2 regions of the Arthrobacter sp. Soil_C_60 genome follow, and region 1 is predicted to be linked to the other one. Evidence: riboswitches for the same ligand, from Rfam matches in the RefSeq annotation. Region 1 holds a riboswitch; the other holds the start of a gene.

Region 1 (9,083 bases):
TCAGTGTAGAACGCCTGGGCAGCCCGTTCCAAGGAGATGGAAATGCCGCCAACGCCGATATCGCATTTGCCCAGAAAGTCCGGCATCAAGGTTGCCCAGGTGGTCGGGACGAACTCAACTTCCACTTCCAGTCGCTGGGCCAAGTCCTCAACCATATCGATGTCGATCCCGGTGTATTCCCCCGTCCCTGGATCCAGATACGTGAACGGTCGATAGTCCCCTGTGGTGCACACTTTGAGCACGCCGCTGTCTGCAACGGTCTCCAAACGTGATGGTTCGTCCGACTGCGAGGCCGAAGCGGAACTGCCATCGCCGGACGGGCCCGCGGTCGTGCAACCGGTCAAGGCCACCAGGGCCAGGAAAGAAGTTGCGGCAATTTTGCTCGATTTCATCGGTTCCCTCGCGCTTAATCGTTTCGGCTAAATACTGCCAGCGTAGCGGGGGTCATGGAGCACGAATACCCGTATGCCGTGGCTGCCACAGGTTGTCACACCCGGACCATAGGCTTGGGTGAACGCAAGGAGGTCCACATGTTCTGTTCTATTGTTCCGCCATACCTGCTCCGACGGCTCGCCCGGTTGGATGACCGGTCCCTGCTGCCTGTAGCGGAAGCTGCCCAGCGTGCCCTGGCCCGGGATGCAGCCATGCGCCGGAACCGTAACGTCAAACGTGCGCAGATGCCGGCCCTGCCCACCCTCCTGCCGTCGCAACGCATCCGGGCCACAGGGCTGAATCCCACCCGGCAGATCAATGACGCCCAGAACATGGAACGGCTGCCCGGTATCCGCGTGCGCAGCGAGGGAGTCGGCCCGGTTGAAGACGTCGCGGTCAACGAAGCCTACGACGGGCTGGGGTCCACCTTCGAGCTTTTCGCTGACGCCTACCAACGCAATGCACTCGATGGCCGGGGCGGAATCCTGCGCGCCACCGTCCACTATGGCGAGGACTATGACAACGCGTTCTGGAACGGCACGCGGATGGTTTTCGGCGACGGCGACGGGCGGGTCTTCCAGCGCTTCACCAAATCGCTGTCCGTCATCGGGCATGAGCTGACCCACGGCATCACGCAACACACCACCAACCTGGTCTACCAGGGCCAGCCCGGCGCACTGAACGAGTCGATTTCGGACGTCTTCGCTGCCTTGGTGGAGCAGTACAAGCTCGGGCACAGTGCGGACCACGCTAGCTGGCTGATCGGCGAAGGCCTGTTCACCGACCAAGTCAGCGGCGACGGCCTGCGCTCGCTGAAGGCGCCGGGCACTGCTTACGACGACGACGTGCTCGGCAAGGATCCGCAGCCTGCCACCATGGCGGACTACATCGACACCACGGACGACAACGGGGGAGTGCACCTGAACTCAGGCATTCCCAACCATGCCTTCTACCGGCTGGCCTCGATCCTGGGCGGGAACGCCTGGGAACGAGCCGGCCTGATTTGGTACGACACGATCACCGGTACGGAAGTCGTGGCGGATACGGACTTTGCAGGTTTCGCGGCAGCTACTGAAAGTGCGGCGGAAAGCCGCTACGGTAAGGACTCAGAGGAACTCAAGGCCGTAACGGCGGCCTGGACTGAGGTGGGCGTCTTGGGATGAGGATCAGCGTCAAGCGCACCGGCGGATTCGCGGGTCTAACGAGGCGCTGGGCAGTTGAAGTGGGTCAGCCCGAACTGCGTGACGAGTGGCTGCCCATTATTGAATCCTGCCCTTGGGACGATGTCCCGCAGACGCAGAACCAGCCGGACCGCTATATGTACTGGATCAGCGCCGGCGAACGTGAGGCCTCCCTCCCGGAGCAAGACGTAACCGGCCCCTGGCGGCAACTGGTGGATCGCACCTTGGAAAGTGCCCGGCAGGAAGAGGGCCGTCGCGCGGAACGCCGGCCCCAGGGCCCGGAAGGTTTTTACCGGGACGAGAATTCCGGAGAGCCTTAATCGACTTCAGGTGGGGACGGCGGCAGCCGCCGCGACAGCTATGGTGAAGAAGCCGGCACATCCGCCGGCCACAGCCTGCCTGCAAACGGAAATCAGAGTGCCTAGAACAAACCAACCCCAGATCACGGATCAGCCTGTAGCGAAGGACACCGCGTCCGTTCCTGGACTTCTCCCCCGCCTGATCGTCCTCGCCGGCATCCTGATCATGGCTCTGAGCCTACGTCTCGCGGTCTCGGGTGTTTCACCCGTGCTGGCGGAGATCTCCAACGATCTGCCGTTTGGTCCTGCATCCATCGGCGTTCTCGGCATGCTCCCGACCGCTGCCTTCGCCGTGGCAGGATTCACGACGCCGGCACTGATCAGAAAACTGGGCATACCCGCGGTCCTGCTCGGTTCGCTGGTGCTGGCCGCGTCAGGCCAGATCGGACGGGCGCTGGCCTCCGACGTGCCGCTGTTCCTGGGCTTCTCCGCCGTGACCATGGTGGGTTACGGGCTGGGCAACATCGTCATGCCACCGCTGGTCAAGCGGTACTTCCCGGACCGTATCGGCCTGGTGACTTCCCTGTACGTGACCCTGCTGGCGGTGAGTACCGCTTTCAGCCCGCTGATGGCGGTGCCGCTAGCCAACACGTCCGGCTGGCGCTGGTCGATCGGCATCTGGGCCGGTGTGAGTATGGCGGCGTTGGTGCCATGGATAGCCACCTTACTGGGGGAGCGGGCAACGCGGCGGGCCGAAGCCGTTCAAAACCGGTCGGCAGCAAAGCCCCACGCGAAGGTCCGTGTCTGGTCCTCTCCTGTCGCGTGGGGGCTGGCCATGGTGTTTGCCGGAACGTCCACCAACACCTTCTCGATGTTCACCTGGCTGCCTCCGCTGCTGCTCGACGCGGGAATGGACGCGGCCCAGGGCGGCACCATGCTTTCCTATTACGCCATCCTTGGCCTGCCGACCAGCCTGCTGGTTCCCTACTTGGCGGCCAGAATGCGCAATCCCTTCCCACTAGCAGCCCTGTTCGTGCTCTGCTACGCCGGCGGCTATGCGGGCCTGCTGCTGTCACCCTCATCGGGCACGATCCTCTGGATCACGTTGGCCGGACTGGGACAGGGAACATTCGCCATGGCCTTGCTGCTGGTCAACCTGCGGACCCGGACTACCGCCGGTTCGGGTGCGCTTTCCGGTTTCGCGCAAGGCATCGGCTATTCGGTCGCCTGCCTTGGGCCGCTGACTTTCGGGCTGCTGAAAGACATCACTGGTACATGGGCAACATCGTTCGGCCTGCTCGCCGTATCGCTCGTCGTCCTCGTCGTCGGTGCTTTCATTGTCAGCAAACCGCGCTATCTGGAGGACCATCCGGGGGCGTAAGGCATAGGCTGGGTTCGTTGCCGCCAATCCCGGATCTACGAGGAGCGAAGATGAAGTTCAACGATCTGCTGGCAGACGCTTTCGGCCGGATCCAGGAACGGGTCCACGAAGTGCTTGATGGACTGGACCCGAACCAGCTGGCCGAACGGCCCGGAGGAAACGGCAACTCGATCGCCTGGCTGATCTGGCATTTGACCCGGGTCCAGGACGATCACATTGCCGATGTCGCGGGTGTGGAGCAGCGCTGGACCTCAGGCGGTTGGTCAGAACTGTTCGATCTTCCGCTGGACACACATGAAACCGGCTACGGCCACACCTCCGACCAGGTCAGCGCCGTCACGGTTGAATCCGGAAGCCTGCTGGCCGAGTATTTCGACGCCGTGCATCGCCAAAGCCTCGAGTTCATCGGCTCGCTGACCGAAGACGAGCTGGACCGGATTGTGGATACACGCTGGGACCCGCACGTTACCCTCGGAGTCCGCCTTGTCAGCGTCATTGATGACTGTTTGGAACACGCCGGGCAGGCCGCCTACGTTAAAGGACTGGTCCAGCACCGCGAAGCGCGCGGCTAATGCCGGCCGCCTTGTTTGTGTTCGCCCTCACCGGCTACCATTCAAGAAGATAGAACGCACTTCAAAAGTGTCATAACTGCATATTTGCCTTCGAATTGCGGCGGGAGAGTCCTGCTGGATGAATGTCAGCGGGCGCCGTAGGAGCAATACCTCCCCAGGAATCTCTCAGGCCCCTGTACCGCCGCAGACAGGCAACTCTGGAAAGTAGTCGACCATGACGGCGCGGCTCACCGACGGTGCAAGCGGAACTTGGAAAGGTTTCCGCGGAATCTCTCAGGTCCAATACAGAGCGGGGAGGAACCCGATCCATCTGGTACAACCGTGCCAGCCAATAACTGGAGTTCCTTCATGACGGTTCAACCCACCATTGCGACATTTGCCGAGCGCCACATCGGCCCGCGCAACAGCGACGCCGAGACCATGCTCAAGCAGCTTGGCTACACCAGCCTCGAAGACCTGGTCGACACGGCCGTTCCGGCGGACATCCGCCAGAGCGCGCCGCTTGAGTTGCCGGCTGCCCGCAGCGAAGCCGAGGTCCTCGCAGATCTGCGCGCCCTCGCCGCCAAGAACATCACTGCCGTGCAGATGATCGGGCAGGGCTACTACGACACCATCACGCCGCCGGTGATCCGCCGCAATGTGGTGGAATCCCCGGCCTGGTACACGGCCTACACGCCCTACCAGCCGGAAATCTCCCAGGGCCGGCTCGAGGCGCTGCTGAACTTCCAGACCATGGTTTCCGACCTGACCGGTTTGGAAATCGCCAACGCCTCCCTGCTGGACGAAGCTACCGCCGTGGCTGAAGCCGTGCTGCTGATGCGCCGTGCCAACAAGAAGCATGCCGACGGCAAGACCGTACTGGACGCAGACCTGCTGCCGCAGACCATCGCCATCGTCAAGGGCCGCGCCGAAGCGCTGGACTTCGAGATCGAGGTGGCCGACCTCTCCGTTGGTCTTCCCGAGGGCGAGATCTCCGGCATTGTGCTGCAGCAGCCGGGCGTGTCCGGCCATGTGGCCGACCACAGCAAGGTGATCGCGGATGCGAAGGAACGCGGAGCCATGGTCACCGTGGCCGCGGATCTGCTGGCTCTGACCCTGATCACGCCTCCCGGCGAGCAGGGCGCGGATATCGCCGTCGGAAATACCCAGCGTTTCGGTGTTCCGCTGTTCTTCGGCGGACCGCACGCCGCCTACATGGCTGTGCACAAGGGCGTGGAGCGCCAGCTGCCCGGCCGCCTCGTCGGAGTCTCCAAGGACAACGCCGGCATGCCTGCCTACCGCCTGGCACTGCAGACGCGCGAACAGCACATCCGCCGCGAGAAGGCCACGTCCAACATCTGCACCGCGCAGGCACTGCTGGCCATCGTCGCCGGCATGTATGGGGTTTACCACGGACCGGAAGGCCTGAAGGCCATTGCGCAGCACGCCAACAACCAGGCGCGTGCCCTCGCCTCCGTCCTCAAGGGCGCCGGACTGGAACTGGCCAGCGAGCACTTCTTCGACACGCTGACGGTCAAGGTCCCGGGCAAGGCTGCCGACGTCATCAAGGCCGCCGAGGCCAAGGGCATTAACCTGCGCGTCATCGATGCCGATCACGTGGGCATCTCCACCGGCGAATCGACGACGGCGGAGCACCTGTCTGCTGTGGCCGAGGCATTCGGCGTGGACGGTGCAGCCGAGGACATCGCGGCGGGCCTGTCGGCTACACCGGAAGGCTTCGGCCTGGAGCAGGGCATGCAGCGCACCTCTTCCTACATGCAGCACCCCGTCTTCCACAGCCACCGCTCCGAAACCCAGATGCTGCGCTACCTGCGCCGGCTCTCGGACCGCGACCTGGCCCTGGACCGGACCATGATCCCGCTGGGCTCCTGCACCATGAAGCTCAACGCCACGGCCGAGATGGAATCCATGACCTGGCCGGAGTTCGCCTCCATCCATCCCTTCGCTCCGGCGCACCAGACGAAGGGCTGGCGCGAACTGATCGAGGATCTGGAAGCGCGACTGTCGGCCATCACCGGTTACGCGGGCGTCTCCATCCAGCCGAACGCCGGATCCCAGGGTGAGTACGCCGGCCTGCTGGCCATCCGCCGCTACCACCTGTCCCGCGGCGATGAGCAGCGCAACGTCTGCCTGATTCCTGCATCGGCCCACGGCACCAACGCCGCCTCGGCCGTGCTCGCAGGCATGAAGGTTGTCGTTGTGGCTACCGCCCAGGACGGCACCATCGACCACGCCGATCTGAACGCCAAGATCGAGCAGCACAAGGACAGCCTGTCCGCCATCATGATCACCTACCCGTCCACGCACGGGGTGTACGACGCCGATGTCCGCCAGGTCTGCGACGCTGTCCATGCGGCTGGCGGCCAGGTCTACATCGACGGCGCCAACCTCAACGCCCTCGTCGGACTGGCACAGCCGGGCAAGTTCGGTGGCGACGTGTCACACCTGAACCTGCACAAGACCTTCTGCATCCCGCACGGCGGCGGCGGCCCCGGCGTCGGTCCGGTCGCAGTAGCCGAGCACCTGGTGCCGTTCCTGCCCGGCAATGCCGCGCTGGCCGCGCACGAAGGCAAGGGCGTTCCGGTCTCGGCTTCCGAGTACGGTTCCGCCGGCGTGCTGCCGATCTCCTGGGCCTACGTGGCCATGATGGGCGGCGAAGGGCTGACCAACGCGACCAAGACCGCGCTGCTGGCAGGCAACTACATCGCCTCCCGGCTGAACGAGTACTTCCCGGTGCTGTACACGGGCAACGACGGTCTGGTGGCGCACGAGTGCATCCTGGATCTGCGCGAACTGACCGCCAAGTCCGGCGTTACTGCCGAGGATGTTGCCAAGCGTCTGATCGACTTCGGTTTCCACGCCCCCACGCTGTCCTTCCCGGTGGCAGGTACGTTGATGGTGGAGCCGACCGAGTCCGAAGACCTCGCCGAGATCGAGCGCTTCATTGAAGCGATGATCACCATCCGCGGCGAGATCGACCAGGTCGTCAAGGGCGACTTCAGCGTCGAGGAGAGCCCGCTGCGGCTGGCTCCCCACACTGCAGCTGCTGCCATCAGCAGTGACTGGGACCGCAAGTACTCCCGAGAACAGGGCGTCTTCCCGGTGCCGAGCCTGAAGCAGGACAAGTACTTCGCGCCGGTGGGACGCATCGACGGCGCCGCCGGCGACCGTAACCTGGTCTGCTCCTGCCCGCCCATCGAAGAGTTCGCTAACTAGAGGAAGGTTCCAGACCATGAGCGCTGAAACCGCTACGAAGCAGTACACCGCCCTGTATGAAGAGCACCAGAAGCTGGGCGCCTCCTTCACGGACTTCGGCGGCTGGCAGATGCCGCTGAAATACCAGAGCGAACTGGCCGAGCACCACGCCGTGCGCAAGGCTGCCGGCCTGTTCGACCTCTCCCACATGGGCGAGGTCTGGGTTACCGGCCCCGACGCCGGGAGGTTCCTCGACTATGCGCTGGTGAGCCGGCTCTCCGCGGTCGCCGTTGGTAAGGCCAAGTATTCTCTGATCTGCAACGAAGACGGCGGCATCATCGATGACCTGATCAGCTACCGCCGCGCGGAGGACAAGTTCCTGGTGGTGCCGAACGCGGGCAACGCCAAGGCCGTAGCCGAGGCCCTGGCCGACCGTGCGCAGGACTTCGACGTGACGGTGGAGGACGCCACCGCGTCCATCTCGCTGGTGGCTGTCCAGGGGCCAAACTCCGTGGACATCCTGAAGCAGCTGGTGGCCGCGGCCGACCACGCCACCGTGACCGAGATGAAGTACTACGTTGCGGACGAGGTCCACTTCACTGTGAGCGGTGCTCCGCTCAAGCTGCTGCTGGCCCGCACCGGCTACACCGGCGAAGACGGGTTCGAGATCTACGTCCCGAACGAAAACGCCGCTTCGCTGTGGTCCGCCCTGCTGTCGGCAGGCAAGGACTTCGATCTGGTGCCCGCCGGCCTCGCCGCCCGCGATTCGCTGCGGTTGGAAGCCGGTATGCCGCTCTACGGCAACGAACTGTCCCTGGAAGTCAGCCCGTACGACGCCGGACTTGGCCCCATCGTCGCTCTGAAGAAGGAAGGCGAATTCGTCGGCCGTGCCGCGCTCGAAGCCCAGAAGGAACGCGGCTCCAAGCGCAAGCTGGTCGGTCTGAAGGGCCTTGGCCGCCGTGCCGCCCGCTCGCACTACCCGGTCTCCAAGGACGGCCAGGCTGTTGGCGAAGTGACCTCGGGCCAGCCGAGCCCCACACTCGGTTACCCTGTTGCGCTGGCTTATGTCGATATCGAGCACATCGAACCCGGCAGCCGGCTCGACGTTGACCTGCGCGGCAAGCCCGAGCCGTTCGAGGTCGTCGCACTGCCCTTCTACAAGCGCGACAAGTAAGCAAACCTGCCACGAAGCTGCCGGCAATAATCCATTCCTAAGACACTGCCGCTACTAATTCATATCGGCCGTGCGCTGACGGATTATTGCCGGCGGCCGCTGTTCTTCCTGATTTTCCCCTCTTTCGAAAGGTTCTATCCATGAGCACAGTTCTTTCCAACCTGCGTTACTCCGAAGAGCACGAGTGGGTGGACGCTTCCAACCCGGTCAAGGTCGGCCTCTCGCAGGTCGCCACCGACGCGCTCGGCGACGTGGTCTACATTGACCTGCCCGAGGTCGGCTCCACGATCACCGCCGGCGAAACCTGCGGCGAGGTGGAGTCCACCAAGTCCGTCTCCGACATCTACGCACCGGTTTCCGGCGAGATCACCGAGGTCAACCAGGTAGCCATCGACGATCCGGCCCTGCTGAACTCGGATCCGTATGGCAAGGGCTGGCTGTTCACCGTCAACGTTTCGGAAGAGGGCCCCCTGCTCTCGGCCGAGGATTACAGTTCCAAGAACGGCGGCGAGCTGTCCTAACAGCCGCTGGTACCGCCGTCGTTATTCATCGTCTCTAACCGGAAGCGGCAACAAGCCGCCGAAGGGCATTAAGGAGCCATCATGGCTGTAGGCGTATTCGACCTCTTTACCGTGGGCATCGGCCCCTCCAGTTCGCACACCGTCGGTCCGATGCGGGCGGCTGCCGTTTTTGCCGAGGAGCTGGTTTCAACTGGCTTGCTGGACCGCGTGGCCGGACTGCGGGTTGACCTGTACGGATCGCTCGCGGCTACCGGCCGCGGCCACGGCACCTTCACGGCAGTGATGCTGGGGCTGGAGGGTTTCCAGCCAGAACAGATCCTGCCGGATG
Region 2 (9,083 bases), on a different contig from region 1:
ACGGCGGCGGCTGGGTTTGGGTTAGTACTTGTAGGACTGGCCGCCGTCAATCGGGATGACGGCGGCGTTGATGAAGGCCGCGTCGCCGGAGAGCAGGAAGGCGACCAGGTGGCCTACCTCTTCGGGTTTGCCGAAGCGCTTCATCGGGTTGGGCTCGACGAATCCCTTGCCGACCTCTTCCCAGTTCTCCGGGTCGATCTGCTTGAGCGAGCCCTCGACCATCGGGGTCATGATGGCGCCCGGGGCGATGGCGTTGATCTGCACGCCGTACTGGCCGTACTCGACGCCCGAGTTGCGGGTGAGCCCAACGACGCCGTGCTTGGAAGCGGCGTAGCCGGACTGGTTGCCGACGCCGCGGATGCCGCCGACGGAGGCGGTGTTCACGATGGAGCCGGAGCCCTGTTCCTTCATGACCTTCAGGACGTGCTTGAGGCCGTAGAAGACGCCGTTGAGGTTGATGTTGACGACCTTGGAGAACTCGTCGGAGCCGTAGTCCTCGGTGGCGTTCTGCTTGCCTTCGATGCCGGCGTTGTTGAAGAACCCGTCGATCCTGCCGAAGCGCTTGACGGCCTCGGCGACGTAGTTCTCGACCTCGGACTCGTTGGCGACGTTGGCGGTAACGTTGAGCACCTCGGCATCGGGGGCAACCTGACGGATCTCTTCCGCGGTCTCCTTCAGGCCGGCCTCGTTCAGATCCACCAGGGTCAGCTTGCCCTCTTCCTTGGCGACTTGGAGTGCCGCCGCACGGCCGAGCCCTGATCCGGCGCCGGTGATAATGACGGATTTACCTGAGAACCGTTGCATGTTCTGCCTTCTTTCCCATTTGATGGTCCGGCTGTTTGGCCGGCTTCTATCTATGCAAACGCATGAATAGTGGCTAATCATCCAGAACCGGATGTGACTCTGCGGACATTACGCCGCCACGCCGCGGTTTTATCCGTTGCACGCCTGATTGCGGAGGTGCACTGGTCTGGTTTCCCTGCGTCTGGCAGTGTGGAAGAAGTCAGTACTGGCCGGTGCCTGCAGGATGATCAAGGAGATATCTCGATGGTCGATTCGCTTTCTTCGACGGAACACCTTGACGACGGCTCTGGTGGCGGCTCCGAAGCTGCCGACCTGGATGCCGTGCAGGAGGAAGCGCTCGAGGCGCACATCCCGGAGATCAACTTCGATGAGCAGTTCTACCCGGCGCGTCCGCGGGCTTTGCGCCCCAAGGCCCGGCGGCGGCACTTTAACCCGGGCCAGCCGCCCTTTGAGCCGGACGCCCGCAACACTGTTTACGTGGAGTGGCTGCGCAACCAGTCCATGCTCGGCGACGCCAAGGTGCTGGGCCGCCAGCTCTCGGGCCAGGCCAGCATGTGGCAGAACCCCTTCGCCTGGCCGAACCCGCGGGCCGCGGTGGAGCGGGCCTCGGTGTGGTTCACCGCCTACCCGCTGTCCTTCATGACCAAGCCCGGGCAGTCCTTCCTCGGAGCATTGGGGGACCCCGGCTTGTGGGAGGCGTTCGAGCAGATCGGAATCAGCGCCATCCATACCGGGCCGGTGAAACTCGCCGGCGGGCTCTCGGGCTGGGAGCAGACGCCGAGTGTGGACGGTCACTTCGACCGGATCAGCATGGCGATTGATCCGATGTTCGGCACCGAGGACGAGTTCCGCGAGATGTGCCAGGTCGCCAATGACCACGGCGGAACGATTGTGGATGACATCGTGCCCGGGCACACCGGCAAGGGTGCGGATTTCCGGCTGGCCGAGATGAACTTCCGGGACTACCCGGGCATTTACCACATGATCGACATCCCCGAGTCGGACTGGCACCTGCTGCCGGACGTGCCCGACGGCGAAGACGCGGTCAACATCGACGCCGAAACCGAACGCGCCCTCCAGAAGGCCGGCTACATCATCGGCGAGCTGCAGCGGGTCATTTTCTACGAGCCCGGGGTCAAGGAGACCAACTGGAGCGCCACCGGCCCGGTTTTGGATACCACCGGCCAAATGCGGCGGTGGGTGTACCTGCACTACTTCAAGGCGGGTCAGCCGTCGATCAACTGGCTGGATCCCACCTTCTCCGGCATGCGCCTGGTGATGGGCGACGCCCTGCACTCGCTGGTGGACCTGGGTACCGGCGCCCTGCGGCTGGACGCCAACGGTTTCCTGGGCGTGGAGAAGAGTGCCGAGGAAACGCCGGGCTGGTCGGAGGGCCATCCGATTTCCGAGGCCGCGAACCAGATCATCGGCAGCATGGTCCGCAAGGTCGGCGGCTTCACGTTCCAGGAACTGAACCTGAGCATCGACGACATCAAGTCCACGTCCGCCAACGGCCCCGACCTGTCCTACGACTTTGTCACCCGCCCCGGCTACCACCACGCCCTGGTCACCGCCGATACCGAATTCCTCCGGCTGACCCTGCGCCTGGCCATGGAGATCGGTGTGGACCAGGCCTCCCTGGTCCACGCGCTGCAGAACCATGACGAGCTGACCTATGAACTCGTGCACTTCACCACCAAGCATAAAGACGATATCTATGAGCTCGACGGCGAGGAAATGACCGGCGCCGAACTGGCCCATAAGGTGCAGCAGACCTTGCGGGACGGCATCACCGGGGAAGCCGCTCCCTATAACTTGGTCTTTACGGCCAACGGCATTGCCTGTACGACGGCGAGCGTGATCACGGCGGTGCTGGGCATCAAGGACCTGAGCACCATCACGCCGGAGCAGACCATCGAGGTCCGCAAGGTGCACCTGCTGCTGGCCATGTACAACGCGCTGCAGCCGGGCGTCTTCGCGCTCTCCGGATGGGACCTGTGCGGCATGCTGACCCTGGACCGGTCGCAGGTAGCTCCGCTGCTGTCCCGCGGCGACACCCGCTGGATCAACCGGGGCGCCCATGACCTGATGGGCGTCAACCATACCGGGCAGGCCCCGACCTCCGGCATGCCCAGGGCTGTCAGCCTGTACGGGACGTTGCCGGACCAGCTCGCGGACGAGTCATCGTTTGCCCGGCAGCTGGCCAAAATCCTGGCCGTCCGGGAGCAGTACGGCATCGCGAAGAGTGCGCTGCTCGATGTTCCGGACGTCTCGCACCGGGGCATGCTGGTCATGGTGCACCAGCTTGAATCGGGCGATTGCGAAGTCACCGTCCTGAACTTCTCGGACCAGGAGATGGCCGGCACGGTGCGCTCCGAGCAGTTGGAAACCGGGGCCTTGGTGACCGATCTGTTCAGCGGCGAAGAAGTGGGGAGCGTGGATGACCTGCACAGCTTCTACATCCAGCTGGAGCCGTACCAGGGAACCGCGCTGCTGGTGACCCTGCCCGAAGAAGAGGAGCCGGCCGCAGAGGTTGCGGCTGAGGTGGAAGCGGGCCAGGACGAGGACGCGGGCACGGCTGGTACTGAAGCTGCGGCGCAGGCGCGGAGGACGCTGTCACGCCCTGATCTGGGGTGATGGTCAACGCGCACCGGATGTGACCAGCATCTCACATAGAAACGCGGTAGGCAGGGAACCGGATCGGAGGAGCCGGCGTTACCTTTCCGTAACTTTACCTACCTGAAGTGTGTGTGAAATATGGCTGAAGACTCCTCCGCCGAAGATAAGCCGAAACTCCTCGGCCTCAACGGTGCCCAAACTATTGCCTCCGCCTTGGCCGCCGTGACCTCGGCCTTTGCGGGTTCCTTCCTCGGTGTCGCGGGAACGCTGATCGGCGCTGCCCTCGGTTCGGTCATCGCCACGGTAGCGGCAGCCATCTACGCCAGGACGCTGAGTTCTGCCGCCGTCGCGGCCAAGAAGACCCTGCCCGTGCCGCGGCTGCGCGGCCTGCGCAACGGCGGCCTGCCGGCGAGCGACGACGGAACCGAGCGTGCCGGTGTCTCCAGCGCCGTCGCGGACTTCAAGGCGAAGCTCACCGCACGCCGGTTCACGCCCCGGACCTGGGCCAAGATTGGAGTGGTCAGCGCAGCCTCCTTCCTGATTGCCATGGCCGGCATCACGATGGTCGAACTGGGAACCAGCAAGCCCATTTCGGCGCTGGTGGCATCGTCGACCAGCAGCGCCCCGGCCGCCGAGCAGCAGACCACCCTGGGCCGCGTCCTGACAGGCACCGCGGCCCCGGCCGAGGATGGCAGCGAAACCACGGAGCCCGGCGATGCTGAGCCCGGGCAGGTCGACGACGGCGCCGGCCAGACCGGGACCACCGACGGCACTTCCGGCGGTACGGACGGATCGACGGGAGTCGAGGATCCTGCCACCGGCCAGAACGACGGTACTGCGCCGGTGGAGACCGTGCCTGAACCCGTTCCGGCGCCAGGCTCCGAAACCGGCGAAGTGGCGGAGCCGGAGGTCGTCACCGACCCGGGCGCCGGCCAGCAGGACACGGGCCAGCAGGAAACCGCCCCTGACGGCGGCGCCGTCGATCCGGCACCGGTGGACGGCGGCGTGACCGAAGGCGACCAGACGGGCACCGGGCAATAGGGCTTGCCCAGGCGGCGCCGGCACTCAGGTGAGTGCCGGCGTCGCACGTTGCCTGCAGCGGATCCGCCGCTGACTAGGCAGTTAAGAAATGATGTTGCGTTAGCTCCTGCCCTGCCGCTAACCTGTGTGAGGCGGGTCACGAAGCTGTGGCCCAACGCTTTTGATCTGCGGCGGGAGAGTCCTGCCGGTACGTTCGTCAGGCGCCGTAGGAGCAACTCCTCCCCAGGAATCTCTCAGGCCCACGTACCGCCGCGGCTAGGCAACTCTGGAAAGCAGCCGGGCAACCGGCTCACCGACGGTGCAAGCGGCCCCCACGGGCGGCGGAAACTCTCAGGTCCCAGACAGAGCGGGGAGGAACCCGAATCATCGTGGCGTGTTGTGCGCTGCCTGAAATATGGAGTTCCTTATGACGATCCAGTCACCATCCACTTTCCAGCAGGTCGTGTCCCCGAGCCTGAATAGCCAGCTGTCCGAGCTGGACCCCGAGGTCGCCGCCAAGATCGACGACGAACTCACCCGCCAGCGTGACGGCCTGGAAATGATCGCCTCGGAGAACCACACCGCCGCCGCAGTCATGCAGGCGCAGGGCTCCGTGCTGACCAACAAGTACGCCGAAGGCTACCCGGGCCGGCGTTACTACGGCGGCTGCGAGCACGTCGACGTCATCGAGCAGCTGGCCATCGACCGCGTGAAGGACCTGTTCGGGGCGGCCTACGCCAACGTCCAGCCGCACTCCGGTGCCCAGGCCAACGCATCGGTCATGCACGCGCTGATCAAGCCCGGCGACACAATCATGGGGCTGAACCTGGCCCACGGCGGCCACCTGACCCATGGCATGCGGATCAACTTCTCCGGCAAGCTGTACAACGTGGTTCCGTACCAGGTCCGCGAAGATGACCACCGGATCGACATGGTGGAAGTGGAGCGCCTGGCCCACGAGCACAAGCCGCAGCTGATCGTGGCCGGCTGGTCCGCCTACGCCCGCCAGCTGGACTTCGCCGAATTCCGCCGGATCGCCGACGCCGTCGGTGCCTACCTCATGGTGGATATGGCGCACTTCGCCGGCCTGGTGGCCGCCGGACTGCACCCCAGCCCGGTGCCGCACGCCCACGTTGTCACTTCCACCACGCACAAGACGCTGGCCGGCCCGCGCGGCGGCATCATCCTGACCAACGACGCCGACGTCGCCAAGAAGATCAACTCGGCAGTCTTCCCGGGCCAGCAGGGCGGGCCGCTGGAGCACGTCATCGCCGGCAAGGCCGTGGCCTTCAAGATCGCGGCATCGCCGGAGTTCAAGGAACGCCAGGAGCGCGTGCTGGCCGGAGCAAGCATCCTGGCCGAACGCCTGATGCAGCCCGATGTCGCCGCCAAGGGGATTTCCGTGGTTTCCGGCGGCACCGACGTGCACCTGGTGCTGGTCGACCTGCGCAACTGCGAACTGAACGGCCAGGAAGCCGAGGACCGCCTCGCGGCCATCGACATCACCGTCAACCGCAACGCTGTTCCCTTCGACCCGCGCCCGCCGATGGTCACCTCCGGCCTGCGGATCGGAACGCCCGCGCTGGCTACCCGCGGCTTCGGCGAAGCAGCCTTCATCGAGGTAGCTGACATCATTGCTGAGGCGCTGATCGCTGAGGACGAGGCAAGCCTCGCCGATCTGCGCCACCGTGTGGAGGCCTTGGCCGCCGCGCACCCGCTGTACCCGAACGTGGCACCGCTGGCAACAGCCGGCGCCTAACCGGGACTGGGCAGGGACCGCGGGGCCCCTGCCCAGGGGCCGGTCGCCGACATGGGGAAGCGACCGGCCGTCTGAACCTGCATGCAACCCACACCCAGGGCCATGCAGCCATGCGAAATATCCTCGCTCTGAAGGAGTAGTAAATGAAAGATGCAACAGTGCAGTCATCCGGGGCACCCCATCTGGAAAGACAGCTGAGCAACCGCCACATCCAGCTGATCGCGATCGGCGGTGCCATCGGCACGGGGCTCTTCATGGGCTCGGGGAAAACCATCTCCGCGGCCGGACCCTCCGTCATCTTCGTCTACATGATCATCGGCTTCATGCTGTTCTTCGTGATGCGGGCGATGGGCGAGCTGCTGCTGTCCAATCTGCATTACAAGTCCTTCAGCGATTTTGCGGGTGACCTGCTGGGCCCCTGGGCCGGATTCTTTACCGGCTGGACCTACTGGTTCTGCTGGGTCGTGACCGGCATTGCCGACGTCATCGCCATCGCAGGCTACGCCAACGAACTGGTTCCGGGCATTCCGCTGTGGATTCCGGGCGTGGTCACCATCGGCATCCTGCTGGTGCTGAACCTGGTTACGGTCAAGGCCTTCGGCGAGACGGAGTTCTGGTTCGCGCTGATTAAGATCGTCGCCATCGTGGCACTGATCCTTACCGGTCTGTTCATGATCCTTTCGGGCTTCAAGTCCGAGGCCGGCCCGGCCACTGTCGAAAACCTGTGGATCCACGGCGGCTTCTTCCCCAACGAGTTCATGGGCTTCGTGGCCGGCTTCCAGATCGCCGTGTTCGCCTTCGTAGGCATTGAACTGGTGGGCACCACCGCTGCCGAGACCAAAGATCCCGAGAAGAACCTCCCCAAGGCCATCAACTCGATTCCGATCCGCATCCTGCTCTTCTACGTAGGCGCACTCATCATCCTCATGGCAGTCACTCCCTGGACCCAGTTCGAGGCCGGACACAGCCCCTTCATCGGAATGTTCTCGCTGGCCGGGCTGGGCATGGCAGCGACCGTGATCAACCTGGTGGTCCTGACCTCCGCCATGTCGAGTGCCAACTCCGGCATCTACTCAACTTCGCGCATGGTATTTGGCCTCGCGCAGGACGGAGATGCTCCGTCAATCTTCAGCAAGCTGTCGTTGCAGAAGGTGCCGCGCAACGCGCTGTTCCTGACCTGCGTGCTGCTGTTCGCGTCCGTGGCCCTGCTCTACGCAGGCGACGACGTCGGCAAGGCCTTTGGCATGGTGACGACGGTTTCCGCCGTATGCTTCATGTTCGTCTGGTCCATCATCCTGGCCAGCTACCTGGCCTTCCGCAAGCGCCGGCCCGGCCTGCACCAGGCTTCCAAATTCAAGATGCCCGGCGGCCCGGTGATGGTGTGGGTGGTCTTCGCATTCTTCGGCTTCGTGCTGTGGGCGCTGACCACACAACCGGATACGTTGCTGGCCCTGCTGATTACGCCCATCTGGTTCGCAGTTCTGGGCGCAGCGTGGGCGATCCTGCGCCGCAACCCGCTCCACGCAGCCCGCTACGAAACGTTCAAGGCAGGCGTCATCGCAGACCACGCCGAGGCGAAGGAAACCGCCTCAGTTTCCGGCTAACGACGGCGGGAAACCGACGACGGCGGAAAGCGGCTATCGGACGGCGGTCGGGCATGGTGAATCCACCTGCCCGGCCGCCGTTCCGGTTCTCTAGAGCCGCCAGGCGGACTGGTAGCCGGTGTGGGTTTGATAGGGAAGCGCCATGTGCTGCAGAAAGGCCAGCATATAGTCGTAGTCGCTGGCCGGTTCGTGGTCCCAGTCAACGTCCCTCACATGGGCGATCATCCGCCGCTTGGCATCGCACTCGGCCAGATTCTGTGCGAGGTGGTGCCGCAGGACCGTTTGTCCCACCATGCCGACGTCTGTCATCAGCGCCCGTATCCGAGCCTCGTCCTGCTGGATCCTCGCGAGCAGGAAATCGATAAGATCACCCATGTGGCCATCTTGGACCATTCCATAGGCAAAAGGCCATGGGCCATAATCGAGACCATGGCTATCACCGAGACCGATCTTGAACACCTGCGTCGATGCGTCGACCTGGCACGCGAAGCACTCGAGGACGGCGACGAACCCTTCGGCTCGGTTCTCGTCGACGCCGGGGGCCACGTGCTTTTTGAGGATCGCAACCGGGTCAAGGACGGCGACCAGACGCGGCACCCGGAGTTCGAGATTGCGCGCTGGGCCGCCGGCAACCTGAGCCCCATGGAACGCGCAGCGGCCACCGTCTACACCTCCGGCGAGCACTGCCCGATGTGCTCGGCCGCGCACGCCTGGGTCCGGCTGGGGCGGATTGTCTACGCCGCTTCCTCCGAGCAGCTTGGCAACTGGCTGAAGGAGTGGGATGTGGCGCCGGGACCGGTCAACCCATTGCCCGTCCAAGCCGTCGCACCCGGAGTGGAGGTCGACGGCCCGGCAACGGAGCTGGCCGACGACGTCCAGGCACTGCACCGGAAGTTCCACTTCCCGCAAGGTGCATCAGCAGACGCGGAATCTGACGACTGACTGGGGATGCATTCCGGCCGGCAGGAGATGCAGCGGCGGTGGGGGCGTTATCGGCCGTGGTGACAGTCCGCCGGCTTCCGCCTAGCCTGAACTGATGGCTACTTCTGCGAACTCCACGACGAACACCACCCGAATCGTGCTGGCCGAGCGGCCGCATGGTGTACCGACGGATCAGACTTTCCGGACGGAAACCGCAGAGCTTCCCGCGCTCGCCGACGGGCAGTTACTGGTGCGCAACCGGTACATCTCGCTGGACCCCTACATGCGCGGGCGGATGAGCGCGGCGAAGTCCTATGCCACGCCGACGCCGTTGGGCGACGTCCTTCCGGCCGAGA

The links. Region 1 has a riboswitch for glycine ahead of gcvP (aminomethyl-transferring glycine dehydrogenase). Riboswitches for the same ligand answer to the same signal wherever they lie in the genome.
Positions count from the first base shown of each region.
Region 2: linked by a shared signal. The riboswitch ahead of glyA (serine hydroxymethyltransferase) and the one ahead of gcvP (aminomethyl-transferring glycine dehydrogenase) in region 1 are both predicted to bind glycine.

Region 1 covers NZ_JBDGKM010000009.1:115,844-124,926, reverse strand. Annotated here, with positions in the region: gene AC3A4M_RS17360 (transporter substrate-binding domain-containing protein) at 1-392, opposite strand, end outside; gene AC3A4M_RS17355 (M4 family metallopeptidase) at 531-1,595, shown strand; gene AC3A4M_RS17350 (protealysin inhibitor emfourin) at 1,592-1,933, shown strand; gene AC3A4M_RS17345 (MFS transporter) at 2,031-3,293, shown strand; gene AC3A4M_RS17340 (mycothiol transferase) at 3,344-3,865, shown strand; glycine riboswitch at 3,957-4,056, shown strand; glycine riboswitch at 4,057-4,163, shown strand; gene gcvP (aminomethyl-transferring glycine dehydrogenase) at 4,214-7,081, shown strand; gene gcvT (glycine cleavage system aminomethyltransferase GcvT) at 7,098-8,234, shown strand; gene gcvH (glycine cleavage system protein GcvH) at 8,375-8,755, shown strand; gene AC3A4M_RS17320 (L-serine ammonia-lyase) at 8,837-9,083, shown strand, end outside.
Region 2 covers NZ_JBDGKM010000003.1:426,620-435,702, forward strand. Annotated here, with positions in the region: gene AC3A4M_RS08795 (SDR family oxidoreductase) at 22-804, opposite strand; gene treS (maltose alpha-D-glucosyltransferase) at 1,048-3,441, shown strand; gene AC3A4M_RS08805 (hypothetical protein) at 3,562-4,464, shown strand; glycine riboswitch at 4,626-4,723, shown strand; gene glyA (serine hydroxymethyltransferase) at 4,871-6,202, shown strand; gene AC3A4M_RS08815 (amino acid permease) at 6,346-7,806, shown strand; gene AC3A4M_RS08820 (DUF6221 family protein) at 7,897-8,181, opposite strand; gene AC3A4M_RS08825 (nucleoside deaminase) at 8,236-8,748, shown strand; gene curA (NADPH-dependent curcumin/dihydrocurcumin reductase) at 8,843-9,083, shown strand, end outside.